One region of the Geodermatophilus bullaregiensis genome, then DNA from elsewhere that is predicted to be linked to it. Evidence: riboswitches for the same ligand, from Rfam matches in the RefSeq annotation. Region 1 holds a riboswitch; each other region holds the start of a gene.
The links. Region 1 has a riboswitch for cyclic di-AMP ahead of JOD57_RS26525 (LysM peptidoglycan-binding domain-containing protein). Riboswitches for the same ligand answer to the same signal wherever they lie in the genome.

Region 1 (10,206 bases):
CCGTCGAGCGCGGGGAGCTCGCCGGTGGCGAACAGCACCTCGGTGGGCGCCCGGTCGAGGTCCACCTCGCGCGGCTGGTCGGCGAGGTTGGCCACCACGCGCAGCGCGCCGCGGTGCACGACCAGCCAGCGGTCGGCGTCGTCCCAGGCGACCGCCACCGACGCCAGGTCGGCGTCGGTCAGCTCCGGCTGGGCCCGGCGCAGGGCCAGCAGTGCCCGGTGCACGGCCAGCAGCTGCGCGTGCGGCTCCCGCTGCGGCTCGGACCAGTCGAGCTTCGAGCGGGTGAAGGTCTCGGGGTCCTGCGGGTCGGGCACCTCGTCGGCGTCCCAGCCGTGCTCGGCGAACTCGCCCTTGCGGCCCTCCGCCGTCGCCCGGCCGATCTCCGGGTCGGTGTGGCTGGTGAAGAACTGCCACGGCGTCGAGGCGCCCCACTCCTCGCCCATGAACAGCATCGGGGTGAAGGGGCTGGTGAGCACCAGCGTCGCGCCGACGGCGAGCAGGCCGGGGGACAGGGACGCCGACACCCGGTCCCCGACGGCGCGGTTGCCGATCTGGTCGTGGTCCTGCAGGTAGCCGAGGAACTTCCAGCCCGGCAGCCGCGCGGTGTCCACCGGCCGGCCGTGGTGGCGGCGGCGGAAGCTCGACCAGGCGCCGTCGTGGAAGAAGGCGCCGGTCAGCGTCTTGGCCAGCCCGGCGAGCCCGGCCTCGGCGAAGTCGCGGTAGTAGCCCTGGCCCTCGCCGGTGAGCGTGGCGTGCAGCGCGTGGTGGAAGTCGTCGCTCCACTGCCCGGTCATGCCCAGGCCGCCGGACGCCCGCGGGGTGACCGTCCGCGGGTCGTTGAGGTCGCTCTCGGCGATCAGCGTGAGCGGCCGGCGCTCGGCGACCGACAGCCGGTCGACCTCGCGGGCCATCTCCTCGAGCACGTGGGTGGCCCGCTCGTCGACCAGCGCGTGGATGGCGTCGAGCCGCAGCCCGTCGACGTGCATGTCGCGCAGCCACATCAGCGCGTTGTCGACGATGTAGCGGCGGACCTCGTCGGAGTCGGGGCCCGACAGGTTGACCGACTCGCCCCAGGTGTTCGCCCCGCCCTCGGCGAAGACCGGCATGAACAGCGGCAGGTAGTTCCCGGACGGGCCGAGGTGGTTGTAGACGACGTCCTGGACCACGCCGAGGCCGCGCTGGTGGCAGGCGTCGACGAAGCGCTGGTAGGCCGCCGGCCCGCCGTAGCTCTCCTGCACCGTGTACCAGAGGACGCCGTCGTAACCCCAGTTGTGCGTGCCGTCGAAGCCGTTGACCGGCAGCAGCTCGACGAAGTCGACGCCGAGGTCGACCAGGTGGTCCAGTCGCGTGATCGCGGCGTCCAGCGTGCCCTCGGGGGTGAAGGTGCCGACGTGCAGCTCGTAGACGACGCCGCCGGCCAGCGGGCGCCCGGTCCACGCACGGTCGCCCCACGCGTGCGCGGCCGGGTCGAAGCGGCGGGAGAGGCCGTGCACGCCCTCGGGCTGGCGGCGCGAGCGCGGGTCCGGGCGGGGCGCGTCGTCGTCGCCGAGCAGGTAGCCGTAGTCGGCCTCGGGGGCGGCCGCGACCTCGGCCCGCCACCAGCCGTCGTCGTCCCGGCGCATCTCGTGCACCGACCCGTCGACCTGCAGCCGGACCCGCTCGGGGACCGGCGCCCAGACGGCGAACTCGACGGGTGCGGACATGCAGGGGCCTCCAGGAGTCGGCGGGTGACCGGGAGGGTGTGCCCGCGCGGGCTGCCGTCAACCCCGGCCGGGCCCGGCAGCCGGGGGGAGGAGCTCCCCCCGGCTGCCGTGCGGCTCACGGCAGCTGCAGCACCTGACCGACGTGGATGCGGTTCGGGTCGCTGACCGTGCCCTCGTTGGCGGCGAACAGGGCCTGCCAGGTCGTGCCGCTGGCCGCGGCGATCTTCGACAGGGTGTCGCCGGAGCGCACGGTGTGGGTCTCACCCGACGGGCGTGCGTCCCGCGACGCAGCCTCCGGCTCCCGATCGGCCGGAGCCGCCGCCGGAGCGGGGGCGGGTGCCGCGGCCGGGGCCGCGCCGGCCTCGGGCGCGGACGGGTCGAGGGCCTTGCCGCAGGTCGGCCAGGCACCCGGGCCCTGTACGTCGAGCGTGCGCTCGGCGACGGCGATCTGCTGCGCCTTGCTCGCCAGGTCGGCGCGCGGGGCGTGGTCGAGGCCGCCGAACGCCGCCCAGGTGCTCTGGCTGAACTGCAGGCCGCCGTAGTAGCCGTTGCCGGTGTTGATGCTCCAGTTGCCGCTGGACTCGCACTGGGCGACGGCGTCCCAGTCGTTGGGCGCGGCCGCGGAGGCCGGGCCGGCGAGGACGCCGATCGAGGTGGCCGCGATGCCGACGGTGACGGCGGTGCGGCGGGCCAGGGTGGCCATCCGCTGCGGCGTCGAAGCGCGGAGGCGACCGGCAGAGGGCGTGGTCGTGGGCACGGACGAGGACATGGCTGTACTCCGATCCGCCGCCTGCGAGGTGAGCTGTCGGGTTCGGAGCGATCGGTGCCCCGGCCGCACGACGTGCGGCTTCACCCCGAGACGGTGCTGCGTGGCCCCGTGACCACGGCGGCGACCGTCGAAGTGGGTCCCCCACCCCCGTCCTGGCGGTGCAGGAGGAACGGACGCCGACGGACGGGGTTGGGCGGATCGGCTCCGACGCCCGGCTCTCTGTCGGCCGGGTGCGCGGGCAAAGGTAACGGCCGGGTCTCGGCGGGGCACATCGCGCCCCAGGGGCCCCGGGCGTGTCGGTCCGCGCCCGCCCGGAGGCCCTCCGGGAACCCGCTGGTCACACCGCCGCGGTCGGGACGCCCCCCGCGGCGGTGTGACCTCGCCCTCAGTCGCGGACCAGCAGGGCCACCGGCAGCTGGGCCAGCAGCTCGCCCACCGGCGTGCCGCCGGCGTCGGAGACCACGCGCGTGCCGGTGAGCACGTCGCGCCAGGCGCCGGTCGGCAGGGCCAGCGCGGTGTCGCCCCAGCCGGCCGCGGCCAGGCCGACCGGCAGGCGGGTCGCCACGGTCACCGCGCCGTCGCGCCCCTCGGCGCCCCGGTCGAAGGCGACCACGTGACCGGCGGCCGGCCCGGTGACCTCGACCGGGCGGTAGCCGGCGAACAGCTCCGGGGAGTCCCGGCGCAGCCGCAGCACCCGGGAGACGACGAGCAGCTTGGCCGCGCCGCTGTCGTCGACGGGCGGCACCTCCCCGCCGTCGAGCCGGGTCAGCAGCTCGCGGCGCCGGGCGTAGTCGACCGGGCGGCGGTTGTCCGGGTCCACCAGCGAGCGGTCCTCCAGCTCGGTGCCCTGGTAGACGTCGGGGACGCCGGGCATCGTGAGCTGCAGCAGCTTCTGCGCCAGCGCGTTCGACCGCCCGGCCGGGCCGGTGCGGGCGACGAACTCCTCGATCTCGGCGTGCGTCGTCGCGTCGTCGTAGGCGGCGTCGACCAGCGCGTGCAGCCGGGTCTCGAACGCCTCGTCGACGTCGGTCCACGTCGTCGACAGGCCCGCCTCGCGGGCGGCCTTCTCGGCGTAGGCGTGCGCCCGCTCGCGCGAGAGCGGCCAGGCCCCGACCAGGTTCTGCCACACGAGGTGCGCCAGCGGCCGGTCGGGCAGCGGGTGCCGGGACAGCCACCGCCGCACGAGCTCCGCCCACTCGGTGGGCACCTCGGCGAGCACGGCCAGGCGGGCCCGGGTGTCCTCGCTGCGCTTGGTGTCGTGGGTGGTCAGCGTGGTCATGGACCGCGGCTTGCGCGCCACCCGCCGGCCCTGCGCCTCGTGGAACTCCTCGACCGTGCTGCCGAAGCGGGCCGGGTCGCCGCCCACCTCGTTGAGCACCACGAACCGCGACCAGCGGTAGTAGGCGCTGTCCTCGACGCCCTTGGCCATCACCGGCCCGCTGGTCTGCTCGAAGCGGGTGGCCGCCTCGGTGCCGGCCTGCGCGAGAACCGGGTGCAGCGCGTCCACGGCCGCGACCAGGTCGGGCCGGCGGTCGCGGACGGCGGACACCGCGGCGTCGAGGTGCTCGCGGCCGTCGGGCAGGTAGCTGCGGTAGACGGAGAAGGTCGCCAGCAGCTCGGCCAGCGCCTCGGTCTGCTGCTCGGGATCGATGCCGGGCAGCTCGCCGATGACCCGCACCAGCCGGGCGACCTCCGAGCCGAGGATCCCGTCGGTGACCTCGCGCTTGCAGTCGTGGACCAGCTGCGCGTAGTCGACCTCCCGCCCGGACAGCTCGGTGTCCAGCGCGGTGAGCGCCGCCTCGCCGGCCGGGTCGACCAGGACGTCGTCGACCTCGGCGAGGGCGTCGTAGCCGGTGGTGCCGGCCGTCGCCCAGCTCTCCGGCAGGTCCTCGCCGGGCTCGAGGATCTTCTCCACCACGGTCCAGCGCCCGCCGGTGGCCCCGGCCAGCCGGTCGAGGTAGCCCCTCGGGTCGGCCAGGCCGTCGGGGTGGTCGATCCGCAGCCCGTCGACGGCGCCCTGCTCCACCAGCCGCAGCACCAGCTCGTGCGTGGCGTCGAAGACCGCGGGGTCCTCCACGCGCAGCCCGGCGAGGGTGTTGATCGCGAAGAAGCGCCGGTAGTTGAGGTCGGAGTCCGCGCGCCGCCAGTCGACCAGCTCGTAGTGCTGCCGGTCGTGCACCTCCTGCGGCGTCCCCTCGCCCGTGCCGGGCGCGAGCGGGAAGCGGTTGTCGTAGTACCGCAGCTCGCCGTCGACCACCTCGAGCTTCTCGACGTCGTCGGCCGACCCCAGGACCGGGATGCGCACCCGGCCGCCGCCGAAGTCCCAGTCGACGTCGAACGCCGACGCGTGCGCGCTGTCCCGGCCGTGCCGCAGCACGTCCCACCACCACGGTGCCTCGGCCGGGTCGGCCACGCCCATGTGGTTGGGCACCAGGTCGAGCACCAGCCCCAGGCCCTGCTCGTGCAGTGCCGCGACGAGCCGGTCGAGGCCGGCCTGCCCGCCGCGCGACTCGTCGACGTGCGCGTGGTCGACGGTGTCGTAGCCGTGGGTGCTGCCCGTCGCGCTGCGCAGCAGCGGCGAGGTGTAGGCGTGGCTGACGCCGAGGTCGGCGAGGTAGCCGGCCACGGCCGCGGCGTCGTCGAGGGTGAAGTCGGCGGTCACCTGCAGCCGGTAGGTCGCCGTCGGGACGTCGCGGCGCCGGTCGGCGCCGAGCGGCTCGCTCACCGTCACGACCGGCGGGGGGCGCTGAGCACGATCATCGAGCGGTCCCGCACGGTGATCGTCTCGCCCGGCTTGAGCTGCGTCGGCTCGACCTCGCCCAGCTCGGCGGTGTCCAGCACGACCGTCCAGGCCGCGGCGTACTCCTCGGCGGGCAGCGTGAAGTCCATCGGCTCGTGCGAGGCGTTGAACGCCAGGTAGAAGTGGTCGTCCACGACGTCCTCGCCGCGCTCGTCGGTCGACCGGATGCCGTGCCCGTTGAGGTACATCGCGATCGACTTGGCGAAGCCGGCGTCCCAGTCGTCCTCGGTCATGAGGTCTCCGCCGGGCGTCAGCCAGGCGATGTCCTGCACCGGGGCGCCCGCCTCGCGCCGGACCGGCCGGCCGTGGAAGAACCGGCGACGGCGGAACGTCGAGTGGTCGTGGCGCAGCCGGGTCACCAGCTTGGTGAACTCCAGCAGGCCCTCGTCGACCTCGTCCCAGTGGATCCAGGTCAACGGCGAGTCCTGGCAGTAGCCGTTGTTGTTGCCCTTCTGCGTGCGCCCCAGCTCGTCGCCGTGCAACAGCATCGGCACGCCCTGGGACAGCATCAGCGTGGCCAGGAAGTTGCGCCGCTGGCGGGCGCGCAGGGTGAGCACCTTCTTGTCGACGGTCTCGCCCTCGACCCCGCAGTTCCAGCTGCGGTTGTGGCTCTCGCCGTCGTTGTTGCCCTCGCCGTTGGCCTCGTTGTGCTTCTCGTTGTAGGAGACCAGGTCGTTGAGCGTGAACCCGTCGTGCGCGGTGACGAAGTTGATGCTCGCGACCGGCCGCCGTCCGGAGTGCTGGTAGAGGTCGGAGGAGCCGGTGATCCGGCTGGCGAACTCGCCGACCGTGGCGTCCTCGCCGCGCCAGAAGTCGCGGACGGTGTCGCGGTACTTGCCGTTCCACTCGGTCCACAGGGCGGGGAAGTTCCCCACCTGGTAGCCGCCCTCGCCGACGTCCCACGGCTCGGCGATGAGCTTCACCTGGCTGACCACCGGGTCCTGGTGCACCAGGTCGAAGAAGGCCGAGAGCCGGTCGACGGCGTGCAGCTCGCGGGCCAGCGTCGAGGCGAGGTCGAAGCGGAAGCCGTCGACGTGCATCTCGGTGATCCAGTACCGCAGCGAGTCCATGATCAGCTGCAGCGCCTGGGGGGTGCGGGCGTTGAGGGAGTTCCCGGTGCCGGTGTAGTCCATGTAGTACTGCGGGTCGTCCTCGACCAGCCGGTAGTACGCGCGGTTGTCGATGCCCTTGAACGACAGCGTGGGGCCCAGGTGGTTGCCCTCGGCGGTGTGGTTGTAGACCACGTCGAGGATGACCTCGATGCCCGCCTCGTGCAGGGTGCGGACCATCCCCTTGAACTCCTGCACCTGCATGCCGTTGTCGGTGTTGCTCGCGTACTCGCTGTGCGGCGCGAAGAAGCCGATCGTGTTGTAGCCCCAGTAGTTGCGCAGGCCCTTCTGCTGCAGGGTGTCGTCCTGCACGAACTGGTGCACCGGCATGAGCTCGATGGCGGTGATCCCCAGGTCCTGCAGGTAGGACACGACCGCCGGGTGGGCGATGCCGGCGTAGGTGCCGCGCAGCTCCTCGGGCACGTCCGGGTGCGTCATCGTCAGGCCCTTGACGTGGGCCTCGTAGATGACGGTCTTGTGGTACGGCGTCCGCGGCGGGCGGTCCACGCCCCAGTCGAAGTACGGGTTGACGACGACGGACTTCGGCATGTGCTCGGCCGAGTCCTCGTCGTTGCGCTCACCGCTGGTGAAGTCGTAGCCGAAGACCGACGGGTCCCACTCGATCTGGCCGTCGATCGCCTTGGCGTAGGGGTCCAGCAGCAGCTTGTTGGGGTTGCAGCGCAGGCCCTGGGACGGGTCGTAGGGCCCGTGCACCCGGTAGCCGTAGCGCTGCCCCGGCTGGATGCCGGGCAGGAACGCGTGCCAGACGTAGCCGTCCATCTCGGGCAGCCGGATGCGGGTCTCGGTGCCGGCGTCGTCGAACAGGCACAGCTCGACCTTCTCGGCCACCTCGCTGAAGATCGCGAAGTTGGTGCCGGTGCCGTCGAACGTGGCTCCGAGGGGATAGGCGGTTCCGGGCCACACCTGGGTCATCGAGTGTTTCCTCCTGCACTGGCGCCCCCGTCCGCGGGGCGCGGTGGCCCCCTGCCGCGGCCGTCGGCAGGGGGTCGGGGCACGGATGCCCGCGTTGCCAGTGCCCGATCCGGACCGGCCCACACGTGACGCGGCGGAGGTCACTGCGGCGGCCGGCGACCCGCGCCGGGAGGGCAGCGTCCCGGGGACGACGACGCCCCCCACGGCGGGGCCGCGGGGGGCGTCGTGCGCAGGTCCGGCGCAGGCCGGGAGCGGGCGGCGGGGTCCGACCTCGCCCGGAGGACGTCCCGGGTGGCACTGGTCCCCGACCGGGGCGCTCCTGCGAGAGTGCACGCTAGCGGGCGGCCCGGAGCGGGGCGAGCAGGACGTCCCCGATCGGTCAACCCCGGTCGTCCGGTGCGCCCCGCCCGTCCCGCTCGTCGCGTCCGTGCCGGGGCGCCGCATCCACCCGTCCCGTCACACCCGCGGTTCTGTCGCACGCCGGTCGTACCGTCGTCCCGTGCGCGCGACCACCGACATCCGGCCCACCCAGGGGCGCTTCCGCGTCGTCAGCGAGTTCGAGCCCTCGGGCGACCAGCCCGCCGCGATCAAGGCGCTCGCGGAGAAGGTGGACGCCGGCGAGGAGCACACCGTGCTGCTGGGTGCCACCGGCACCGGGAAGTCGGCCACCACCGCCTGGCTGATCGAGCAGGTGCAGCGGCCCACCCTGGTGATGGCGCCGAACAAGACGCTGGCCGCGCAGCTGGCCAACGAGTTCCGTGAGCTGCTGCCGGACAACGCCGTCGAGTACTTCGTCTCGTACTACGACTACTACCAGCCCGAGGCCTACGTCCCGCAGACCGACACCTACATCGAGAAGGACTCCTCGGTCAACGACGAGGTCGAGCGGCTGCGGCACTCGGCCACCCAGGCGCTGCTCACCCGCCGCGACGTCGTCGTGGTGGCCACCGTCTCCTGCATCTACGGCCTGGGCACGCCGCAGGAGTACGTCGACCGGGCGCTGAAGATCTCGGTGGGGGAGGAGCGCGACCGCGACGACCTGCTGCGCACCCTGGTCACCGAGCAGTACACCCGCAACGACCTCTCCTTCACGCGCGGCACCTTCCGCGTCCGCGGCGACACGATCGAGGTCTTCCCGGTCTACGAGGAGCTCGCCGTCCGGATCGAGATGTTCGGCGACGAGGTCGAGCGGCTGTACTACCTGCACCCGCTCACCGGCGAGGTGGTCCGGGAGGTCCAGGAGCTGTTCGTCTTCCCGGCCACCCACTACGTCGCCGGCCCCGAGCGCATGGAGCGCGCGATCGCCACCATCGAGGCCGAGCTCGAGCAGCGGCTGGCCGAGCTGGAGCGGCAGGGCAAGCTGCTGGAGGCCCAGCGGCTGCGCATGCGCACCACCTACGACATCGAGATGATGCGCCAGGTCGGCTTCTGCTCCGGCATCGAGAACTACTCGCGGCACATCGACGGCCGGGCGCCGGGCACCGCCGGCGCCTGTCTCATCGACTACTTCCCCGACGACTTCCTGCTGGTCATCGACGAGTCGCACGTGACCGTCCCGCAGATCGGGGGCATGTACGAGGGCGACATGAGCCGCAAGCGGACCCTGGTCGAGCACGGCTTCCGGCTGCCCTCGGCGATGGACAACCGCCCGCTGAAGTGGGAGGAGTTCACCGACCGGATCGGGCAGACCGTCTACCTGTCGGCGACGCCGGGCCCCTACGAGCTCGGCCGCAGCGGCGGCGAGGTCGTCGAGCAGGTCATCCGCCCCACCGGCCTGGTCGACCCCGAGGTCGTGGTCAAGCCGACCAGGGGCCAGATCGACGACCTGGTGCACGAGATCCGGGTGCGGGTGGAGAAGGACGAGCGGGTCCTGGTCACCACGCTGACCAAGAAGATGTCCGAGGACCTCACCGACTACCTGCTCGAGCTGGGCATCAAGGTCCGCTACCTGCACTCCGAGGTCGACACGCTGCGCCGCGTCGAGCTGCTGCGCGAGCTGCGGCAGGGGGAGTTCGACGTCCTCGTCGGCATCAACCTGCTGCGCGAGGGCCTCGACCTGCCCGAGGTGTCGCTGGTGGCCATCCTCGACGCCGATAAGGAGGGGTTCCTCCGCTCGGGCACCTCGCTGATCCAGACGATCGGCCGCGCGGCGCGCAACGTCTCCGGCCAGGTGCACATGTACGCCGACACGATCACCCCGTCGATGGCCACGGCGATCGAGGAGACCAACCGGCGCCGCGAGAAGCAGATCGCCTACAACACCGAGCGCGGCATCGACCCGCAGCCGCTGCGCAAGAAGATCGTCGACATCCTCGACGGCATCTACCGCGCGGCCGAGGACACCGAGGGCGTCGAGCTCGTCGGCGGCTCCGGCCGGCAGCAGTCCCGCGGCAAGGCGCCGGTGCCCGGCCTGTCGTCCAAGGCCAAGGGCAGGGGCAAGGCCGGCGCGATCGACGTGCAGGGCCTGCCGCGGGCCGAGCTGGCCGACCTCATCACCCAGATGAACGACCAGATGCTGGCCGCCGCCCGCGAGCTGCAGTTCGAGGTCGCCGCCCGGCTGCGCGACGAGCTGACCGAGCTGAAGAAGGAGCTGCGGCAGCTCGACGCCGCCCACGCCTGACCGGACCCCGCCGATGAGAGTTCTCTCATCGGCGGAACACCGTGCTTCCCGATCACGTCCTAGGGGAAGTAACCGTCCGACGGTGGCCCGTGTACGCGGACGCCGTCGAGCGGTCATCCGTGTGGAGGGGAGTATCCCCGCGCGGCGGTGTCGTCAACACGAGGTCCCCGAGGGCCTCCGGTGCCGCCGGCTCCCTCAGAGGCGAGGGAGCGGGAGAGACCTCAGGCGCGACATCGCGGCGCCGCGCGCCGCCGAGTCACCGGAGGTTCTGC
Region 2 (10,206 bases), 410 kb from region 1:
GGCCAGCTGCGAGCCGATGCCGGGGTAGTCCCCGACCCGGACGAACCACGGGTCGGCGCGGGTGGCGTCGTCGGCTCCGGCGAGGGCCACGGTGAACCCCGCCGCGCGGTCGGTCCAGGCCAGCCAGGGGGCCACCGAGCCGTGCGCGCGCTGCTCCCCCGCGGCCACGGGCGTGCGCACCCACGGCCCGGGCGCCGCCGGCAGCCGCCAGGAGAACCCGCCGTAGCCCGCGCCCGCCCGCCCGTTGGTGGCCGGGCTGCCGAGCGACAGCTCCCCGCCGGTCGCGTTGGTGAGCGCGGTCGTGAGCCCCAGCTCCCAGCCGGCGGGGACCGGCCGCGCCCGCACCCGGCGGTGCTCACCGAGCAGCAACCGGCCGTCGGGGCCCAGCCACCGCAGCGCCTCGTGGAAGCCGTCGTCCTCCCGGGCCGGGAAGCCGGCGTGCTCGATCCGGCCGTGGTCGGCCCGCGCGGTGTAGCCGTGGCCGCGCACGTAGGTCGGGCCACCCCACAGGTTCGCGCCGCCGACGTCCTGGACCCCGATCGAGACACCGAGGTGCCAGGGGTGGTCGGGGGGCTGCGCGTCGGTCACCGTCCGGCCGTCGAGGGTGCGGACCGGGTGCAGGTACGGCCGTGGCGCCAGCGCCGGGTCGAGCCCCCCGCCGTCGGCGTACCCGGCCACCACCACGCCGCCGAGCCGCAACAGGGTGAGCGCGGGCTCAGCCACGGACGACCGCGGCACCCGCCCGCGCCCACGGCAGGCCGGGTCCCGGGGGCAGGGCGCGCTGCTCGTCGGTCAGCGGCCGCGGGGCGCAGGTGCCGGCCGGGTGCCACCGGCCGTGGACGCCCGTCGGCACGGTGGGGACGGAGCTCGGTGGCGCCATGCCGGCGTCCTCCTGGGGTCGGTCCGGACGTCGACCGTATCGTCGGCCGGACCACCCGACAGCGGCGGCCCGACCGGTCCCGGGGGTCGGTCGGGCCCGGCCCGCCGTGGGGTCAGCCCACGTAGTTGACGTGCACGTGGTCGAAGTGGTTGGCCGTGGCGCTGCCGCGGTCGGCCATCTGCGACCAGCTGCCCCCCGGCGAGCTGAGCATCTTCTGCTGGTAGATCAGGTAGTCGACACCGAGCTCGTCCCAGTGCGCGACGTGGTACTGCACGATCGCGTTCCCGAGCGCGGTGTTGGACATGACCATGTAGTCCAGCGCCAGGCCCGACGGGTGGCCGTTCGGGTCGGCGGCACTGGCCCGGGTGCCGCCGAGGGTGATCCCGCCGGCGCCGGCCACGTTGCTGACCACGGCGTTCGCCGCCGCCTGGACCACGGCCTGCACCGGGCCCGCGGTGTTGCTGATGCGCGCGGTCGCCGTGGTCGCCGTCCCCGAGCCGGCGGCCGACGAGCTCGCGGACGACGGCGCGGCCGACGAGGCGGGGGCCTCGGCGGCCTCCTCGGCGGCCTCCTCCGCGGCGACCTCGGCGGCGGCGGCCTCCTCGGCGGCGACCTGGTCGGCGGCCGCCTCCGCGGCTGCCTCGGCAGCGGCGGCCTGGGCGGCGGCCTCCTCGGCGGCGGCCTGCTCCGCGGCGCGCTGGGCAGCGGCGGCGGCCTCGGCCTCGGCGCGCTGCCGGTCGAGCGCGGCCTGGTCGGCGGCGGCCTGCGCCTGCTGTGCGCTGGCCTCCTCGGCCTCGCGACTGCCGCGGCTGGCGGCCAGGTCCTCCAGCGGCTGGAGGTCCGCGGCCACGTCGCCTCCGCCGGCGTCGGCGGACCCGGAGGCGTCGGCGGTCCCGGAGGTCAGGCCCAGCTCCTGGGCGACGCTGGCCGACTCCGCGCTGCCGGCGCCGGCCTGCGCGGCAGGGTCCGCGCCGACGACGACGTTGACCAGCAGGGCGCCTGCGGCGGCGGCGCCGAGCAGCAGGCCGGGACGGCGGGCGGGGAGCAGACGGCGGCGGGAGCCGGCGGCGCGGGCGCGGCGCTCGGCGGATCGGCCGGACGTGGTCGTGCGGGGGTCCATGGGGCGGGGTGCTCCGGAGGTGTGGGGGCGCAGCGGCGCGGGAGGCCGCGGCGGGGCGGACGGCGGGTGCGCGGGCAGCGCGCCGGGCCGGCGCGGGCCCACCAGGGAGAAGCGGCGCGGGGCCGGTCGAGCGGAGGGTGCTCGGGCTGGTGGGCTCGCGGACGGCGTCCGGGGCGGACGGCCGCGGACGGTCAGGTGCGCGGGCGCGCCGGGGTCCGGGAGAGCCGGGGTGGAGGGAGTGGTGCAGCGGTGCAGGCGCACGCCATCCGGCGGCTCTCCGTTCTTCCGTGAGCCGCCTGCCGAGTTAGCTGACGGGTTCGGGCGGGAAGCAGCCCTACCTGCCCGGACGGATGCCCGGTGCGGGATTCACCCCAGTACTGCGGTGGGTCCCCGGCTCGCCCCAGCGGGCGACTCGGCGGCGTCCGTCCGGCCTCCCCCGACGGGGGACACGACGACCGGTCGGACGCGGCCACGGTACCGGCGTCGTGAAGTCGTGACAACGAGTCGACAGCGGTTTCGTGGGGTGATCGCCGTCGCAGACCTCCCGATCGACGGCCGGAGGGTGTAGGCGGCGGTGGTCCGGGCGCTCAGACGAGGCCGTGGGCGTGCACCGCCTCGGCCACGTCGAGGAACCCCGCCACGTTCGCGCCGAGGACGAGGTCGCCGGGCGAGCCGTACTCCTCCGCGGTGGCCGAGCAACGCGCGTGGATGCCGCGCATGATCTCCTCCAGCCGCGCCTCGGTGTGCTCGAAGGTCCAGCGGTCGCGCGAGGCGTTCTGCTGCATCTCCAGGGCCGAGGTGGCCACGCCGCCGGCGTTGGCGGCCTTGCCCGGGGCGAAGGCGATCCCGGCCTCCCGGAACACCCGGACGGCGTCGGGGGTGCACGGCATGTTCGCGCCCTCGACCACGTACCGGCAGCCGTTGCGGGCGAGGACGGCGGCGGCGGCGCCGTCCAGCTCGTTCTGCGTGGCGCTGGGGACGGCGACGTCGCACGGGACGTCCCAGATGCTGCCGCCCTCGACGAAGGACGCCGACGGCACCCGGTCGGCGTAGGCCTCGATCCGCGCCCGCTCGACCTCCTTGACCTGCTTGAGGACGTCGAGGTCGATGCCCTTCTCGTCGACGACGTGGCCGCTGGAGTCCGAGCACGCCACCACGGTGCCGCCGAGCTGGTGCACCTTCTCGATGCCGTACACGGCGACGTTGCCCGAGCCGCTGACGGTGACCCGCTTGCCGTCGAGGGACTCCCCGGCCTCCTCCATCATCGCCTCGGCGAAGAACGCCGCGCCGTAGCCGGTGGCCTCGGTGCGCACCAGCGCCCCGCCCCAGCCCAGCCCCTTGCCGGTGATGACGCCGGACTCGTAGCGGTTGGTGATCCGCTTGTACTGGCCGAACAGGTAGCCGATCTCGCGGGCACCCACGCCGATGTCGCCGGCCGGGACGTCGGTGTACTCGCCGAGGTGGCGGTAGAGCTCGGTCATGAACGACTGGCAGAAGCGCATGACCTCCGCGTCGGAGCGCCCCTTGGGGTCGAAGTCCGAGCCGCCCTTGCCCCCGCCGATCGGCATCCCGGTGAGCGCGTTCTTGAACACCTGCTCGAAACCGAGGAACTTCACGATGCCCAGGTCGACCGAGGGGTGGAACCGCAGGCCGCCCTTGTAGGGCCCGAGCGCGGAGTTGAACTCCACCCGGAAGCCCCGGTCGATGTGCACCTCACCGCGGTCGTCCTGCCAGGGCACGCGGAAGATGACCTGCCGCTCGGGCTCGCAGATCCGCTCGACGGTCTTCATCTCCAGGAACTCGCGGTGGCGGGCCAGGACGATGGCCAGGGAGTCGAGGACCTCGCGCACCGCCTGGTGGAACTCCGTCTCGCCCCGGTTCCGCCGGAGGACGTCGCCGTAGATCCGCTCCACCACCGCCGAGACGTCGGTGTTCATCCGCGCTCTCCCCTCGGTCGCACCCGGCCCGCGGTTCCGGGCCACCCGGTTCCGCTGTGCCGACGGTCGCAGACTCCCCGGCGGCTCTCCACCCGACGGTCACGGCAGCGGTTCGACGCGGCTCACTGCTTGGTGTGTGCAACGACCTGGGACGCTGGGGGTCATGGCGGTCCCCCGGTCCCCCCGCGCCCTCGTGGCGGTGCTCGTCTTCGTCGGGACGGTCGTGGCCGTCATCAGCAGCCTCGGCGCGCCGCTGGTCCCGGCGGTCGCGTCGGCCACCGGCGCCTCGCTGCCGGACGCGCAGTGGTCGCTGACGGCCACGCTGCTGGTCGGCGCGGTGGCCACCCCGGTGGTCGGCCGGCTCGGTGACGGCCCGCACCGGCGCCGCGTGGTCCTCGCCGTGCTCGCCGTGGTGACCCTCGGCGGCGCGCTGGCCGCCCTGCCGCTCGGGCTCGGGTGGCTGGTCGCCGGGCGGGCGCTGCAGGGCTTCGGGCTGGGGCTGACCCCGCTGGCCATCGCCACCGCCCGCGAGGCCCTGACCGGGGACCGCTCGCGCTCGACGATCGCCGCGCTGTCGGTCACCGTCGTCACCGGTGTCGGCCTCGGCTACCCGCTGGCCGGCCTGGTGGCCGAGCTCGGCGGGGTGCACGCCGCCTTCTGGGCCGGCGCCGCGGTCAGCGCCGCCGCGCTGGTCGCCGCCGCCGTGGTCCTCCCGCCGCCGGCCGCGGCACCGCGGCGCCGTCTCGACGTCGTCGGTGCGCTGCTGCTCGGCGCCGGGGTGGGCGGGCTGCTGCTCGCCCTGGGCGAGGCCGGGACGTGGGGCTGGACCTCACCGCTGCTGTGGGGGCTGGCCGGCGCGGCGGTGGTGGCCCTGGTGCTCTGGGTGCTGTGGGAGTCGCGGACGCCGGAGCCGCTGGTCGACCTGCGGCTGGCCCGCGGCCGGACCGCGCTGACCGCCCACTCGGCGGCGCTGCTGGTCGGGCTGTCGAACTACCTGCTGCTCGCCGCGGTGCCGGTGCTCGCGCAGGCGCCGCCGGCCGACGGCGCGGGCTTCGGCACGTCGATCGTCGTCGCGGGCCTGGTCCTGCTGCCCTTCTCGGCGGCGAGCGTGGCCGGCGGCCGGCTCGCGCGGCTGCTCGCCGACCGCGCCGGACACGCCCGGGTGCTGCCGGTCGCGGCCGTGGTGCAGGGCGTCGCCTTCGTGCTCTTCGCCGTCCTGCGCACCGACCTGTGGCAGCTGTTCGCCGTCATGGCGGTGGCCGGCCTCGGCGTCGGTGCGGCGTTCGCGGCGTTCCCGGCGCTGCTGGTCTCCGCCGTGCCGCCGTCGGAGACCGGCAGCGCGACGAGCCTCAACCAGGTGCTGCGCTACGTGGGCTTCGCGGTGGGCAGCGCGCTCACCGCCACGCTGCTCGCCGCGGCCACGCCCGGCTCCGGCGGGTCCCCGGGTGCGGCCGGCTACACGACGATCGCGGTGGTCGGTGCCGGCGTCTGCGTGCTCACCGCCGTCGTCACCGGGCTGACCGGCCGCCCGGCCGCGGCACCCGCCCGCGCGCCCGCCGCCGTCCGCTGACGGGTCAGCCGGCCTCGGCCCAGGAGCGGACGACGGCGACGTCGAGCGGGAAGTCGACGGGGAAGGCGCCGAACAGCAGCCGCCCGGCCGTGACCGCGGCGGCCCGGACCTCGCGGGCGACGTCGGCGGCCAGGTGCTCCGGCGTGTGCACGACGACCTCGTCGTGCAGGAAGAAGACCAGGTGCGGCCGCTGCGCCGGCGTCCCGTCGCCCAGCCGCCACAGCCGGTTGCGCAGGTCGGCCAGCCAGCACAGCGCCCACTCGGCGCCGGTGCCCTGGACGACGAAGTTGCGGGTGAACCGGCCCCACGCGCGGCGGGCCCGGTCGCGGTCCTCGCGCGGGCCGTCGTCGTCGGGCGGCTCGCCGAGGTCGGCCCCGCGCTGCGCCCACGCGCCGGCCGGCAGGGGTGACCCGCGGCCGAGCAGGGTGGCCACCACGGCGCCGCGCTCCCCCGCCCGGGCGGCCTCCTCGACCAGCCCGATCGCCCGGGGGTAGCGGCGGGCCAGCCGCGGCAGCATCCGGCCACTCTCCCCGCGGGTACCGCCGTACATCGCCCCGAGCATCCCGAGCTTGGCCTCGGCGCGGGTCGCGACGGCCCCGCCGGCCACCATGCCCTGGTAGAGGTCGGCCGACCGCGCCGCCTCGGCCATCGCCGCGTCACCGCTCATGCCGGCGAGCACCCGCGGCTCGAGCTGCGCGACGTCGGCGACCACCAGCTGCCAGCCGTCGTCGGCGACCGCGGCCGGGCGCACCTGCACCGGCACCGACAGCGCGCCCCCGCCCTGCGCCGACCACCGGCCGGTCACCACCCCGCCGGGGAGGAACGCCGAGCGGAACCGGCCGTCGCGCACCCAGGTCTCCAGCCAGCTCCAGCCGTGCGCCGACAGCAGCCGCGCGAGCTTCTTGTACTCGAGCAGCGGTGCGACGACCGGGTGGTCGACCTGCTCGAGCGTCCACTGGCGGGTGTCGTCGACCGGCAGCCCGGCGGCCTGCAGCGCCCGGAGCAGCTCGACCGCCGAGTCGGGGTTGAGGCCGGGCGCGCCGAGGGCCGTGCGGACCTCGCCGGCCAGCCGCTCGAGCACCGGCGGCCGGACGCCGGCCGGCGGGCGCGGGCCGAGGGCGTCGGTGAGCAGCCGCTCGTGGACGTCGGCCCGCCACGGCATCCCGGCGGCGGTCATCTCCGCGGCGACCAGGGCGCCGGAGGACTCCGCGGCCAGCAGCAGCGCGAGCCGGCCGCGCCCGGCCGACGCGGCCAGCGCCGCCTGCTGCCGGTCGTGCTCGGCGACCGGGTCGAGCCGGTCGGCCGGGTCCGCGAGCGGGAAGAGCGCGTGCTCGGCCGTCGTCACCGGCTGCAGGTCGTCCCAGCCCGGGGTGTCCTCACCGGCGAGCGCCCGCTGGCCGGCGAACGGCGAGCGGCGGAGGACGGCGTGGGTCAGCCGCAGGTCGGTGCAGCGCTCGACCCGGACGCCGGCGTCCAGCAGCGCCGGGTACCAGCGGGTGGTGTCGTCCCACACCCAGCGGACCGGCGTGCGCTCCCGCTCCCGCACCCAGCCGGGCAGCTCGTCGGACGGCAGCCGGGTCACCTCGGCCGCCGCCGCGTCGCCGGTGCACCGCCGCGCCTCGACGACGTCCCCGCGGCGGCGGAGGACGATCCGCTCCACCCCTGCAGTGTCGCCGACGGGTACGACGTCCCCGTGCGTCCGCGCCGGGCGCGCGGGGAGCGGCCTCAGCCGAGGAGGCGGCGCAGGGTCCGGAGCGGCTGGTGGACCCACCACGACGCGACGCGCAGGCCGAACCGCCACAGGTCCCCCCACTCCGCCGGCCGCGGTGCCCCGACCGGGGCGGCGGACGTCGCCGGCGCGGCGGGCGGTCCCACGGGCGGTGACCCCACGGTCGGTGCCGCCGGGGTCGGCGGCTCCACGGGCGGGGGCCCGGCGGGCGGCTCCCCCGGCACCAGGAGGTCGACCGGGGTGCGCCGCCGCGGATCGCGCAGCGAGGCGAACGACGGGATCGACGGCGCGGCCGGGGACTCCTCCTCCGCCGGGGCCGTGCCCGCCTCGGGCGGCGTCACCGGCCGGTCCCCGCCCTCGGTCCCGCCGGGACGGGGCAGGCGCGCGGGCGGCTCGGGGACGACGGCCCGGATCGCGGCGATCGTGCTGGGCCCCAGGCCGGGGACGGCGGAGAGCTCCCGCCGGGTGAGCACCGCGAGGTCGGCGACCTCGGTGATGCCGGCCCGGGTCAGCGCGGCGACCGCCCGCCCGGGCAGACGCAGCTCACCGACGCTCTTGCCGGGCTGGTTCCCCGGCGACCTGATCGCCATGGCCACCGACCCTAGTCCGTCCGGTCGCCCCGCTCGGCCGGCCGAGGTCCCGCGGACGACGCCGGCGAGCCGGGTGGGCGCTCCGCCGACCCGTCCCGGGGTGCGAGGGTGGTCGGCGCCCGGTCGGGGCGGTCCGCGTGCCGCCGGTCCGGCCGGTGCGTCGACGACCGACGACGGAGGACCCATGGGCAGCAGGTACCGCAGGGCAGCACTCGCCGGGACGGTGGCACTCGCCGCACGGGCGCTCGCCCGCCGCGCCCGGCACGTCCGGGCCGTCCCGCCCGCGCTCCGGACACCGGACCTGTGGCTGCCGCTGTCGATCGGCAGCGGCGCGGAGCTGCGGATCGGACGGCGGCTGTTCCCGCGGCCCACCGAGCCGGTCGCCGGCGTCGAGGTCACGCGGCACGACGTCCCCGGCGGGCAGGACGTCTTCGTGTACGAGCCGGCCGGCCGGGCACGTCCGACCGGGGCGCTGCTGTGGGTCCACGGCGGGGGGACGGTCATCGGCCGGCCCGAGGGCGACCACGACCTGTGCAGCCGGATGGCCCGCGACCTCGGCATCGTCGTGGTCAGCGCCCGGTACCGGCTGGCGCCCGAGCACCCGTTCCCGGCCGCGCTCGACGACCTCACGGCCGCGCTGCGCCGGCTGCGCGACGAGGCCGGCGCGCTCGGCGTGGACCCGGCGCGGATCGCCGTCGGCGGCGCCAGCGCCGGGGGCGGCCTGGCCGCCGCTGTGGTGCAGCGGGCGCACGACGAGGGCGTGCCGGTGGCCTTCCAGCTGCTCGTCTACCCGATGCTCGACGACCGCACGGTGCTGCGCCGCTCCCCCGCCGGGCGCGGCCACCTGGTCTGGACGCCGCGGTCGAACGCCTACGCCTGGACGGCCTACCTCGGCCACCCGCCGCGCGCCGACGAGCTCCGCCCGTACGCCGCACCCGCCCGGCGGCTGGACCTCGCAGGCCTGCCGCCGGCGTGGATCGGCGTCGGCGACCTCGACCTCTTCCACGACGAGGACGTCGCCTACGCCCGCCGGCTCGAGGCGGCCGGGGTCCCGGTCGAGCTGCACGTCGAGCGGGGGATGTACCACGCCGCCGAGCTGGAGCTGCAGGCGACGGTGGCGCCGATGCGCGCCTTCCAGCAGCGGGTGTTCGACGCGCTCGCCGCGGGCCTGGCCACCACGCGCCCGGCCTGACGCAGACGCCGGGACGGCCCCGCGCCCGGTTCCGTCCCGGGGCGTCGCTCAGCCGGTGGCGCCGGCCGACCCGGGTGCGGCGCTCGGGTCGCCGGCGCCCGCGCTCCCGGGAGCTGCCGGGCTCTCCGGCGTGCCGCCGTTCCCGGCGCCGGCGTCCCCGCTCCCCGTGGCGGGGGTGCTGCTCGGGGCGGTGCTGCTCGGGGCGGTGCTCTCCGCCTCGCTCCCCGCCGACGGCGACGGCTCCGTGTCACCCGCCGGCTCGCTCGGCGCGCCCGTGGACGGCTCGGCCGTCGCGCTCGTGGACGGCTCGGCCGAGGGCTCGGGAGTCACCTCGGGAGCGGGCTCGGGAGTCACCTCGGGAGCGGGCTCGGGAGTCACCTCGGGAGCGGGCTCGGGAGTCGCCTCGGCCGCGGGCTCCCCGGTCGGGTCGGTCGTCGGGTCGGGAACCGTCCCCCCGTCACCTGCCGGGGCGGATCCCCCGGTCGTCGGCTCGGGAGCCGGGACGCTCGCCGGCGGCTCGGGTGCGGTCCCCTCCGGCGTCCCGGGCGCCGCGTCCTCGGCGGCGGAGGACGGGGCCTGCCCGGCGGGCGCGGGGGCCGGGTCGTCGTCCGCGACGGCCGGCGGGGCGGCCGCGACGAACAGGCGCACGCGGTCACCGGCGTCGACCTCGGTGCCGGCCGGGTCGAGCCGGGTCACCGTCCCGGGAACGACGTCGGGGGTCACCGTCGTCTGCTGACCCACGGTCAGACCCAGGTCGGTGAGCTCGGGGACGACCTCCTCCACCGGGCGGCCGACGTAGTCGTCGGAGGCCAGGACGATGCCGTCCTCGACGGCGCCGTCCTCCGACGCCGCGGCGGCGGCCGGCCGGTCGCCGTCCGGCAGGCCGCCCACGAGTGCGGCCGCCCCGCCGCCGAGCAGCACGACGGCCAGCACCGCGAGGGCGAGCAGCAGCCGCCGGCGGCGCCCGTCCTCCGCGGCGGGCCGATCGGCGACAGCGGGCGGCGCGGCCCGGAGGGGTGGCTGCCCGGCCGGCGCGACCGGCCGGGTGGCCGGGACGGCCGCCATCCGCGGCGAGGTGGCCGGGTGCGGGTGGACGGCGTCCTCGATGGCGTGGAGGAAGGCGTCGCCGTCGACCGGGCGCTGCCCGGGGTCCTTGGTCAGGGCGGCGCCGATGAGGTGCCGGACGTC
Region 3 (10,206 bases), 3.8 Mb from region 1:
GAGCAGCTCGCGCTCTCGCCGCAGTGCGGGTTCTCCTCGACCGTCGAGGGCAACGCGCTCACCCGCGACGAGCAGGTCGCCAAGCTGGCGCTGGTGGTCGAGACCGCCCAGGAGGTCTGGGGCTGAGGGAACCCCCGGAGGGGCCGCCGGCGGTCACGGCCCGGTCACGAACGGGCTCCCTGCCGGGCGCTGCGGCCGGGGGCTTTGGCATGCTCCCTGCGTCCACCAGGACAGCGTCGTCCCGGGCGCTGTCCTCGCACGCAGGGAGGGCGCCCGTGTCCACCACCGTCAGAACACCGGACACCGGCGGGCAGCCTCCGGGCCCGACCGGCCGCCGTCGCCCGACGCTGAAGAGCGTCCTCGTCTGGACGGTGGTGGCCGTCGTCGGCGCCGTCGCCTGGACGGTGCTCGCGCTGTCCCGCGGCGAGACGGTCTCGGCGCTGTGGATCCTGTTCGCCGCACTCTGCTCGTACGCGATCGCCTACCGCTTCTACTCCCGGTTCATCGCCTACCGGGTGCTCAGGGTCGACGACCGGCGGGCCACACCGGCGGAGCGGCTGCACAACGGCATCGACTTCGACGTGACCGACCGGCGGGTCCTCTTCGGGCACCACTTCGCCGCGATCGCCGGCGCCGGACCGCTCGTCGGCCCGGTGCTCGCCGCGCAGATGGGTTACCTGCCGGGGACCATCTGGATCGTCGTCGGCGTCATCTTCGCCGGCGCCGTCCAGGACATGGTCGTCATGTTCTTCTCGATGCGCCGCAACGGGAAGAGCCTCGGCCAGATGGTCCGCGAGGAGATCGGGATCGTGGGCGGCATCGCGGCGCTCATCGCCGTCTTCGCCATCATGATCATCATCCTGGCGGTGCTCGCGCTCATCGTCGTCAACGCGCTCGCCGAGTCGCCGTGGGGCGTGTTCTCCATCGCCCTGACCATCCCCATCGCCCTCTTCATGGGTGTCTACCTGCGCACGATCCGTCCGGGACGGGTGTTGGAGGCCACCGCCATCGGCGTCGTCCTCCTGCTGGCGGCGGTCATCGGCGGCGGCTACGTCGAGCAGATGGGACTGGCCGAGACGCTGACGCTGTCGAAGGAGTGGCTGGTCCTCGCCCTCGTCGTCTACGGGTTCGTCGCCTCCGTGCTGCCGGTGTGGCTGCTGCTCACCCCCCGCGACTACCTGTCGACGTTCATGAAGGTCGGCGTGATCGTGCTGCTCGCCATCGGTCTGCTGCTCGCCCGGCCGGTGCTGCAGGCCGAGGCGGTGACCGACTTCGCCCGGGAGGGGACCGGCCCGGTCTTCGCCGGGTCGCTGTTCCCGTTCGTGTTCATCACCATCGCCTGCGGCGCACTGTCCGGCTTCCACGCGCTGATCTCGTCCGGGACGACGCCGAAGATGGTGGCCAAGGAGAGCCAGGTCCGCCTGATCGGCTACGGCGGCATGTTGATGGAGTCCTTCGTCGCCATCAGCGCGCTCATCGCCGCCGTCGTCATCGACCAGGGTCTGTACTTCGCGATGAACGCCCCGGCCGGTGTGACGGGCGGCACCCCGGAGACGGCGGCGGCCTACGTCACCGGGCTCGGGTTCCCCACCTCGGCGGAGGATCTCGCCGCGGCCTCGGCGGCGGTGCAGGAACCGAGCCTGATCTCGCGCACCGGCGGTGCGCCGACCCTGGCCGTGGGCATCGCCAACATCCTGTCCCAGGCGTTCGGCACCGGGATGGCGGCCTTCTGGTACCACTTCGCCATCATGTTCGAGGCGCTGTTCATCCTGACCGCCGTCGACGCCGGCACCCGGGTCGGGCGGTTCATGCTCCAGGACACGATCGGCAACGTCTGGAAGCGCTTCGGTGACCTGTCGTGGCGGCCCGCGAACATCATGGCCAGTGCGGTGGTGGTCGGGCTGTGGGGCTACATCCTCTACGTCGGGGTGACCGACCCCCTCGGCGGCGTCAACCAGCTCTTCCCGCTGTTCGGCATCGCCAACCAGCTGCTGGCCGCGATCGCGCTGACCCTGGTGACGGTGCTGCTGATCAAGCACGGGAAGGTGCGCTACGCCTGGGTCACCGCCATCCCGCTGGCCTGGGACCTCACCGTCACGATGACGGCGAGCTGGCAGAAGGTGTTCTCGGGCGACCCGAGGGTCGGCTACTTCACGCAGCGCCAGCTCTACGCCGATGCCCTGGAGCGAGGCGAACTGCTGGCACCGGCGCAGGACGTCGACCAGATGGAGCAGGTCGTCTACAACTCGACGCTCAACGGGGTGCTGCAGGCGGTGTTCGCGCTGCTGACCCTGGTCGTGGTCGTCAACTCGGTCGTCGTGATCGCCCGCGCCCTGCGGGCCGGCGGGCCGGTCCCCACCACCGAGGAGCCGGCCGTGCCGTCGTCCATCGTGGAGCCGGCGGGGCTGTTCGCCACCGCGGAGGAGAAGCGCGTGATGGCCGAGCAGGAGCGGATGGTCGGTGCGGGTGCGCGGGGCCACGGCACCTTCACGGAGGAGGGTCCGTCCCGGTGACCGCCGCCGGGACCGTCCGCGAGGCCGCCGTCCGGACCTGGCGCGGGGTGCGGTGGTACCTGCGGGAGTGCAGTGGCGAGGCCCGCTGGGACGACCACCTGCGGCACTGCGCCGAGCACGGGCACCAGCCGCTGAGCCGGCGGGAGTTCGAGCGGCGCCGCGCCGACGAGCGGGAGCGCAACCCGGTCAGCCGCTGCTGCTGAGCCGGACGACCGCGGCCCCCTGCCCACGGGTGTGGGCAGGGGGCCGCGGTCACGGAGGCCCGGGGGCTCAGGCCGTGTAGTTCACGTGCACGTGGTCGAAGTGGTTGGCCGTGACGCCGCCGCGGTCCTCCATCGGCTTCCACGAGCCGGTCGGGGAGCTGAGGATCTGCTGCTCCCAGATGAGGTAGTCCACGCCGAGCTCCTCCCAGTGGTCGACGTGGTACCGGACGATCGCGTCACCGAGGGCGGCGTCGGTCAGGACCATGTAGTCCAGCGCCAGCCCGGACGGGTGGCCGTTGGGGTCGACGGCGCTGGCGCGGGTGCCGCCGAGGGTGATCGAGGCGGCGCCGGGCACGGAGGCGACGACGGCGTCCGCGGCGGCCTGGACCTGCGGCTGGACGCTGCCGGCGCTGTTGGTGATGCGCGCGGCGGCGACGGCCGTCTGGGTGAGGGGGGTCGTCGTGGCCGACGGGGCCGACGTGCCGATGGTCGCCGTCGTGGCGGCGGGGGCCGCCTCGGCCGGAGCGGCGGCCCGGGTCGCCGGAGCGGCCTGCTCGGCGCCGGAGGTCGTCAGCACCAGTCCCGGCGTGAGGCGGTCGGGGTTGCTGCCGATGACGTCGACGTTGCGCTGGTACAGCTCGCGCCACGTCTGGCTGTGGGCGGCGGCGATCTCGCGCAGGGTGTCGCCCCGCTCGACCGTGTGGGCGCCCTCCGCGGCGTGGCGGCCGTAGGTGTCGGCGTCGTCCCAGCGGTCCTGGCCGTCCCAGGTGCCGCGGTCGTACCGGTCGCCGCGGTCGTCGTCGTCGTCCTGGCCGGTCGCCGGGGTCTCGGCCGACTGCCCGGCGGCGGTCGCCGGGGCGGCCGGCTGCTCGGCCGCGGGCGCGGCCGTCCCGGCGGCGGCCGGGGTGGTGCCCTCGGTCAGGCGCGTCCCGCACGTGGGCCAGGCGCCGATGCCCTGCCCGGCGAGGACGTTCTCGGCGATGGCGACCTGCTCGGCGGGGGTGGCCAGGTCGGCGCGGGGTGCGAGGGCGGTGCCCCCGTAGCCGGCCCAGGTCGCCTGGCTGAACTGCAGCCCGCCGTAGTAGCCGTTGCCGGTGTTGGTGCTCCAGTTCCCGCCCGACTCGCACTGGGCGACGCCGGTCCAGTCGTGGGTGGTGGCGGCGGCCGCCGCCGGGGAGCCGAGGACGCCGAGACCGACGGCGGTGGCGCCGGCTGCGACCGGGGCCTTGGCGAGGACCTTCTTGGTGCGGACGTAGCGGGGTGCGCGGTGCTTGGGCATGGTGGTCTCCGATCACCGCCGGCGAGGTGAGCTGTCGGGTTCGGGCGATCGGTGCCCGGCCGCGGAACGCGGCTTCACCCCGAGGCGCGCAGGCGTCAGAGCCCTGCCGCGCCGTGGACCTGGGTCCCCCACCCCTGCCCTGGGGATCGGTGGGAGGCAGCCGGTGGGCAGGGTTTGGCGGGCCGGTGCCACGCTCGTGTTTAGCTGAGCGCAGCCAAGAAGCTACGTTCCGTTATGGCACTTGTCGCCGTGACGCCGGTCACACCCGGTCCCCGGGTGCCGCCGGCGGTGCGGCGTGACTGGTCAGCGGCCCGTCGGTGCCCGGGTCCGTGGCGCAGGCCACGTCCGCGTCGGCGGGAGGCCCTGCCGCGCGCCGCCTGTCCGGGTCGCTCCGGGAACGCTTCGTCCCGCGCGCCCCAGGGGTGCCCCGGCGCCCCAGCAGGGGTCAGGGCGGGCGGGCGCGGTGCCGACTCTGAGAGCACGTTCCCGAGGCCTGCGGGCCCGTCCGAGGAGTGCCCATGCCGTCGTCCCACGACCCGAGCCGCCGCCTGACCGAGCTGCGCGCCGGCATGTCCGTCCTGACCAGTGCCGCCGCCGACCTCGGCGTCGGCAGCCAGACCGAGGTCCGCGTGCTGGCCGACGGCCGGCTCTGGCTGGCCGAGCAGCAGGTCGCGGTGAGCGCCGCCGACGTCTACCAGGCCGCCCGCGGGCTGGTCGCCGCCCAGCTCGACGCCATCGCGCAGGTCTCCGCCCGGCCGGTCGAGGACCACGCGCTGGCCTGGCTGGTGACGCTGCAGACCAACGAGGTCATGGTCGGCCTCGAGGACGAGGCCGCCGCGTTCGACGCCGCCCTCGACTCCCCGGCCTTCGGAACCGCTGCGCTGGAGGACGACGCCGCCTGACGCGCTCGCGGCGCCGGCACCCCGGTGGTGCCGGCGCTCAGGTCGGCACGTTGGGTCCGGCGTGCGCCGGGCGCGGCTGCTCCTCGGAGTAGGGGCGGATGGCGATCAGGGCGACGTCGTCGGCCGGCCCGCCCTCGGGGATCAGCGTGGTGACGATGCGGTCGCACAAGCCCTCGAGGTCGAGGTCGGTGCTCTCGGCGAGCAGCGCGGTCAGCCGCGCCATGCCGGTGTCGAGGTCGCGGACGGCCGAGCGTGCCGGCCCGCCGCCGGACCGGGCGGACGGGCCCGGAGCCGGGCCGGGAGCGGGCTCGTGCTGCTCCAGCAGCCCGTCCGTGTAGAGCAGCAGGGTCGAGCGCACCGGCAGGGTCAGGTGGTGCTCGGGGCGGGGCCGGTGCGGGTCGACCCCGAGGGGCAGGCCCACGCGGTCGGTGAGGACGTCGACCGTGCCGTCCGGGTGCAGCAGCAGTGGTGGCGGGTGGCCGGCCGAGCTCCAGGTGATCGAGCGGTCGACGGCGGGGCGGTCGGCGTGGAACCGCTGGACCCGCGCGACCAGCGCGGTGGCGAACACGTGGTGCCCGAGGGTGTCGCTGGCGACGTCGACCGCGGTGAGGACGTCGGCCGGACCGGCCGTCCCGGTGTGGCCGGCCATCCGCAGCATGGTGCGCAGCTGCCCCATCGTGGCCGCGGCCGTGATGTCGTGCCCGGCGACGTCGCCGATGACCAGGCTGGTGGTGCGCGCGGCGTCGAGGTAGGCGTCGTACCAGTCCCCGCCGACCAGCTGCGCGTCCTCCGCGGGCAGGTAGCGGGAGGCCAGCTGCAGGTGGTCGGGCTGGGGGAGCAGCGGCGGCAGCAGCGCGCGCTGCATGGTCTCCGACACGGCCCTCTCGAAGGAGGCGACCCGCGCGGTCTCCACCACCATGCCCGCGCGGGTCATGAGCGTCGCGACCAGCTCGCGCTCCCGCTCGCCGTAGGGCGGCGCGCCCCGCAGGCGGCCGATGGTGAGGACGGCGACCACCTCCCCGCGGCGGATCACCGGCGCGACGAGTGCGCTGCGCACGTCCAGCAGGCGGACCGCGTCCTGCTGGGCGGCGGTCAGGCCCGCCGCCTCCGGCAGGTCGATCAGCTCCACCTGCCCGGTGACCGCGACGTGCCCCGGGCCGGTGGCCTCACCGACGCGGCGGCCGGCGCGGTCGATCCACCCGCGCAGGGTCGGCAGCTCCGCCGGGTCGCGGTGCTGGGAGGCCACCGGCACGAGGCCGCCGTCGCGGCCGACGGTGCACACGTAGGCGAAGTCGCCGAGGTCGGGGACGGCGAGGGCGACCACGGCCTGCCACAGGTGGCCCGGGGCGAGGTCGGCGGTGAGCAGGTCGCTGATGCGGGCCAGCAGACCGGCCCGCTGCGCCTCGGCCCGCGCGGTGGCCCTGGCCTGCTCGGCCTCGAGGGTGGCGAGGCGGAGGGCGACCTCGCGGGAGGCGATCGCGGCCAGCTCGTCGAGCAGCTGGACGTCCTCGGCCGTCCACCGGTGCACCGTGGTGTCGACGACGCAGAAGCTGCCCAGGACTTGCCCGTCGGGCAGCCGGACGGGGAAGCCGGCCCACGCCCGCACGCCCATGCCGGTGATCGACGGGTTGCCGGCGGTGCGTTCGTCGGTGGTGACGTCGGCCAGGGCCAGCGGCTCCCCGTCGAGCACGTACTGGCAGAAGGACTGCTCGACCGCGTTCTCCGTGGGGCTCCCGGGCGGCAGGCCCTGGCTGCTCAGCCAGTAGGAGCGGGCGTCGTCCACCACGGTCATGAAGGCCAGCGGTGCGCCGGTCAGCCGCTGCGCGATCCGTGTGAGCCGGTCGAAGGACTCCTCCGCCCCGGCGTCGAGCAGCTGGGTCAGGCGCACCGCGGCCAGCCGCCCCGGGTCCGCTGCGAGGTCGCGACCCGTGGCAGGTCCACCGTCACGGGCGTCGCGGGCACTCACGCCCCCATCCTGCACGGGGCGGTGGTGGGCGACCCCGGCGCCGCCCGGACGTCCCCCCCAGATGGCCACTCTCGGCCGGTGGCCACCTCTGGCGTAGTCCGGGCCGGGACGGGTACTGAAACCCGACCGTACGGTGACGACGACGGCTCGGTCCACGGCCGGCAGACCGGTGACCACGACGGGGGAGCACGCGTGCACCTGCACGACACCGCCGACGGCGGGCACGACGAGGCCGGTGCTGCGGCGCCGGGCCTGGTGCACGATGCCCTGCTCTACGACACCGTCGAGCAGGTGGCCGCGGTCGCGGCCACCTGGCTCCGGGACGGCCTGGCCGCCGGGGACGCCGCCGTCATCGCCACCGCTCCGGAGACCACCGGTCCGCTGCGCGAGGCCACCGGCGACGACCCGCGCGTGATGGTCGTCGACCGGCACGGCCTGTACCGGTCCCGCACGCCCACGGCGATCGCGACGATCCGCCGCTTCGCCACCGAGCACGCCGCCCCCGGACGGCGCGTCCGCGTCGTCGGGGAGGTGGACTTCGGCACCACGGCCGCCGACTGGCGGGAGTGGCAGGCCTACGAGGCGGTCCTCAACACCGCCTTCGCTCCCTTGCCGCTGTGGGGGCTCTGCCTGTTCAACTCCCGGCTGCCCGAGCCGCTCGTGGCCACCGCCCGGCAGACCCACCCGCGACTGCTCGCCGCGGACGGACTGGTCGCCAACCCCGACTACGTCGACCCGGCCGCCTACCTGCGCGCCCTGCCGGTGCCCGACGAGCCGCTGGAGACGACGCCGCCGGCGCTGGCCGACGACGACGTCGCCGACTTCCCCGGTCTGCGGCACGCCGTCCGGGCGCACCTCGGCACCGTCGACGGGCCGGCCGACGTCCTCGAGGACTTCCTCATGGCCGTGGACGAGATGGTGACCAACGCCGTCCGGCACGGGAGGTCACCCGCCGGGTTGCGGCTGTGGACGGCGCCGGGCCGGGTGGTCTGCACCATCCGCGACTCCGGGCCGGGTCCCGACGACCCGTACGCCGGCTACGGACCGGCGCACGGCGAGGACCTCTCCCACGGCGGCATGGGCCTGTGGCTGGCCCGCCAGCTGTGCGACCACGTCGCCATCCGCCGCGACGAGCGGGGCAGCAGCGTGCGGCTGTCCACCCGGTGGGCCTGACCACGGAGGGCACCCGCGCCGGGTGGCTCACGCGGGCGGCGATCCCCCAGCGCCTCGCCCGTGGCCGCCACTGACGCCGTCGACGATCGCCTGTGCGATGTCCCGCAGCTTCCGGTTGGACCGCTGCGAGGCGCCCGCGAGCAGGGCGAAGGCCTCCGTGGCGTCGCAGCGGCGCTGGCTCATCAGGACGCCCTTGGCCTGTTCGATGACCGCCCGGGTCCGCATGGCGGCGTCCAGGTTCTCGGCCAGCTCGCGGGTGCTCTCGTAGAGCTGCACGTTGTGCACCGCCACGGCCGCGTAGGAGGCGAAGGCCCGGGCGGTCTCCTTGGCGGCGTCGTCGAACGCCGCCGGCCCGACCGCGTAGAGGTTCAGCGCCCCGTGGATGCCCGCCCGCACCGGCACCGGCACGGACACCGAGCTGAGGGCGCCCCGTGCCACGCAGGCCTCGGCGTAGTCGGCCCAGCGCGTCTCCTCCCGGGCGTCGGTGATCTCCCGGACCTCCTCGCCGACGGCGGCCTCCAGGCAGGGGCCGTAGCCGCGGCCGTACTGGGACTCGTCGAGGTCGAGCGCGAGCCGGCCGGTGAAGGCCGCGGTGAGGGCCTTGTCGTTGGCCACGAGGCTGACCGAGGCCTCGGCGACGCCGGGGATCACCTGCTTGGACAGCTCGGCGATCCGCTGCAGCATCGCGTCCATCGACGTGTCCGTGTAGGACAGCCGACCGAGTTCCGCGAGGGCGGCGTTGACGTCGAGGAGGCCGGACGGTCGCTGATCGGCGCTCATGGCGGGTCCGATCCGTCGGGTCCGGCCGGTCGACGGTGGTGCTCGACCCCCGGAGTGGGCCCGCCCTGGAGCGGCCCGCGGTCCGCCGGGTCGCCGTGACCCGCCAGGAGCCGTTGGTGCGGCGTCACCGCCACCGTACCCGCCGGCCCTGCCCGGGAGCGGTCCGTCGGGCGGTCCGTGCACGCCGGTGCGGCTGCAGCAGCAGGCCCGCGGCGCCGCGGCCGCGTCGTGTCCCGAGCGGCGACCGGCTCGGGCGGGTGCAGACCGCGTGCACCACCGCGCGTGGGACCCCGGTGATCGGGGCACAGAACGGGCACGGCGCGGTGAGCCGCCGGCAGCCCGGCGCGCCCAGGTCCGGCGGTTCGACAGCCAGCCGCCGGGCCGCCGGCGGCTGCACCGACCGGGCGGGACGGGACCGGCGGACCGGCGCGGTCAGCTCAGTGCCGCGGTGACCGCCTCCTCCGCGCGCCGGCGCGCCGAGCCGTCTCCCTCGACGAGTGCGGAGACCACCGACCCGTCGACGAGCGCGACCAGCGTGGTCACGTCCGCGCCGGCGTGGCCGCACCGGTCCAGCGTCTCCGTCAGCGCGGCGTCGATCCGGGCGCGGGCGCTCCGGAGGACGGGGCGCAGGGCAGGGTGTCTCCCGCAGGCGAGGAACCGCTCGTAGAGCGAGTGGAGCTCCTCGTCGCCGTGCCGCCCCGGACCCAGGACGACGTCGGCGACGAGCCTGGCCGTGGCGGCGGCCGAGCGCGCCCTCCGGGGGAGGGCGGCGACCGCCTGCTCGGCCTCCGCGACCTCGGCCCGGACCACCTGCTCGACGGCCGCGGTCCGCAGGTCGTCGAGGCTGTCGAAGTAGTAGGTGGTCGCGGCCAGCGGGAGCCCCGACGCGGAGGCGACGGCGCGGTGGGACAGCGCGTCGGGCCCGTCGGTCAGCACCAGCCGTGCGGCCGTCTCGACGATCGCGGCGCGGCGGGCCCGGCCCTTGGCCGTCAGCCCGGTCATCAGTGCGCGGCGGACGGTGCGAGCTGCAGCGCGAGCACCCCGCCGAGGATGAGCAGGATCGCCACGATCCGCACGGTCGTGACCGGGTCGCCGAGGAAGAACATCCCGACGACGGCCGTGCCGCCGGCGCCGATCCCGGTCCACACCGCGTAGGCCGTCCCGACCGGGAGTGTCTTCAGCGCCAGGGACAGGAGCGCGAAGCTGGCCGCGGCGCAGGCGATGAAGGAGACCGTCCACCACAGGCGGGTGAAGTTCTCCGACTGCTTCAACGACACCGCGAAGGCGGTCTCGAAGAGCCCGGCGACGACGACGAGGGCCCAGGCCACGTCCCACCTCCCACACGAGTGACGACCAGTACGACCGTACCAGAAGAATGAGACGGTCGTAC

Region 2: it holds a riboswitch for cyclic di-AMP, as region 1 does, so the genes downstream of both, JOD57_RS23905 (VldE C-terminal domain-containing protein) here and JOD57_RS26525 (LysM peptidoglycan-binding domain-containing protein) in region 1, are expected to answer to the same signal.
Region 3: it holds a riboswitch for cyclic di-AMP, as region 1 does, so the genes downstream of both, JOD57_RS26070 (LysM peptidoglycan-binding domain-containing protein) here and JOD57_RS26525 (LysM peptidoglycan-binding domain-containing protein) in region 1, are expected to answer to the same signal.

What each region holds. Positions count from the first base shown of each region.
Region 1 covers NZ_JAFBCJ010000001.1:4,566,463-4,576,668, forward strand. Annotated here, with positions in the region: gene treZ (malto-oligosyltrehalose trehalohydrolase) at 1-1,703, opposite strand, end outside; gene JOD57_RS26525 (LysM peptidoglycan-binding domain-containing protein) at 1,819-2,406, opposite strand; cyclic di-AMP (ydaO/yuaA leader) riboswitch at 2,476-2,605, opposite strand; gene treY (malto-oligosyltrehalose synthase) at 2,858-5,197, opposite strand; gene glgX (glycogen debranching protein GlgX) at 5,200-7,314, opposite strand; gene uvrB (excinuclease ABC subunit UvrB) at 7,814-9,934, shown strand.
Region 2 covers NZ_JAFBCJ010000001.1:4,973,861-4,984,066, reverse strand. Annotated here, with positions in the region: gene JOD57_RS23915 (DUF6807 domain-containing protein) at 1-723, opposite strand, end outside; gene JOD57_RS23910 (hypothetical protein) at 716-880, opposite strand; gene JOD57_RS23905 (VldE C-terminal domain-containing protein) at 993-2,000, opposite strand; cyclic di-AMP (ydaO/yuaA leader) riboswitch at 2,279-2,428, opposite strand; gene gdhA (NADP-specific glutamate dehydrogenase) at 2,588-3,937, opposite strand; gene JOD57_RS23895 (MFS transporter) at 4,101-5,507, shown strand; gene JOD57_RS23890 (bifunctional 3'-5' exonuclease/DNA polymerase) at 5,512-7,167, opposite strand; gene JOD57_RS23885 (helix-hairpin-helix domain-containing protein) at 7,233-7,826, opposite strand; gene JOD57_RS23880 (alpha/beta hydrolase) at 8,011-9,018, shown strand; gene JOD57_RS23875 (protein kinase domain-containing protein) at 9,067-10,206, opposite strand, start outside.
Region 3 covers NZ_JAFBCJ010000001.1:800,128-810,333, reverse strand. Annotated here, with positions in the region: gene JOD57_RS03715 (5-methyltetrahydropteroyltriglutamate--homocysteine S-methyltransferase) at 1-126, shown strand, start outside; gene JOD57_RS03710 (carbon starvation CstA family protein) at 276-2,513, shown strand; gene JOD57_RS26670 (CstA-like transporter-associated (seleno)protein) at 2,510-2,716, shown strand; gene JOD57_RS26070 (LysM peptidoglycan-binding domain-containing protein) at 2,784-3,995, opposite strand; cyclic di-AMP (ydaO/yuaA leader) riboswitch at 3,997-4,157, opposite strand; gene JOD57_RS03695 (hypothetical protein) at 4,514-4,897, shown strand; gene JOD57_RS03690 (GAF domain-containing SpoIIE family protein phosphatase) at 4,935-6,863, opposite strand; gene JOD57_RS03685 (anti-sigma factor RsbA family regulatory protein) at 7,056-8,036, shown strand; gene JOD57_RS03680 (GAF and ANTAR domain-containing protein) at 8,064-8,816, opposite strand; gene JOD57_RS03675 (TetR/AcrR family transcriptional regulator) at 9,249-9,818, opposite strand; gene JOD57_RS26065 (DMT family transporter) at 9,818-10,144, opposite strand.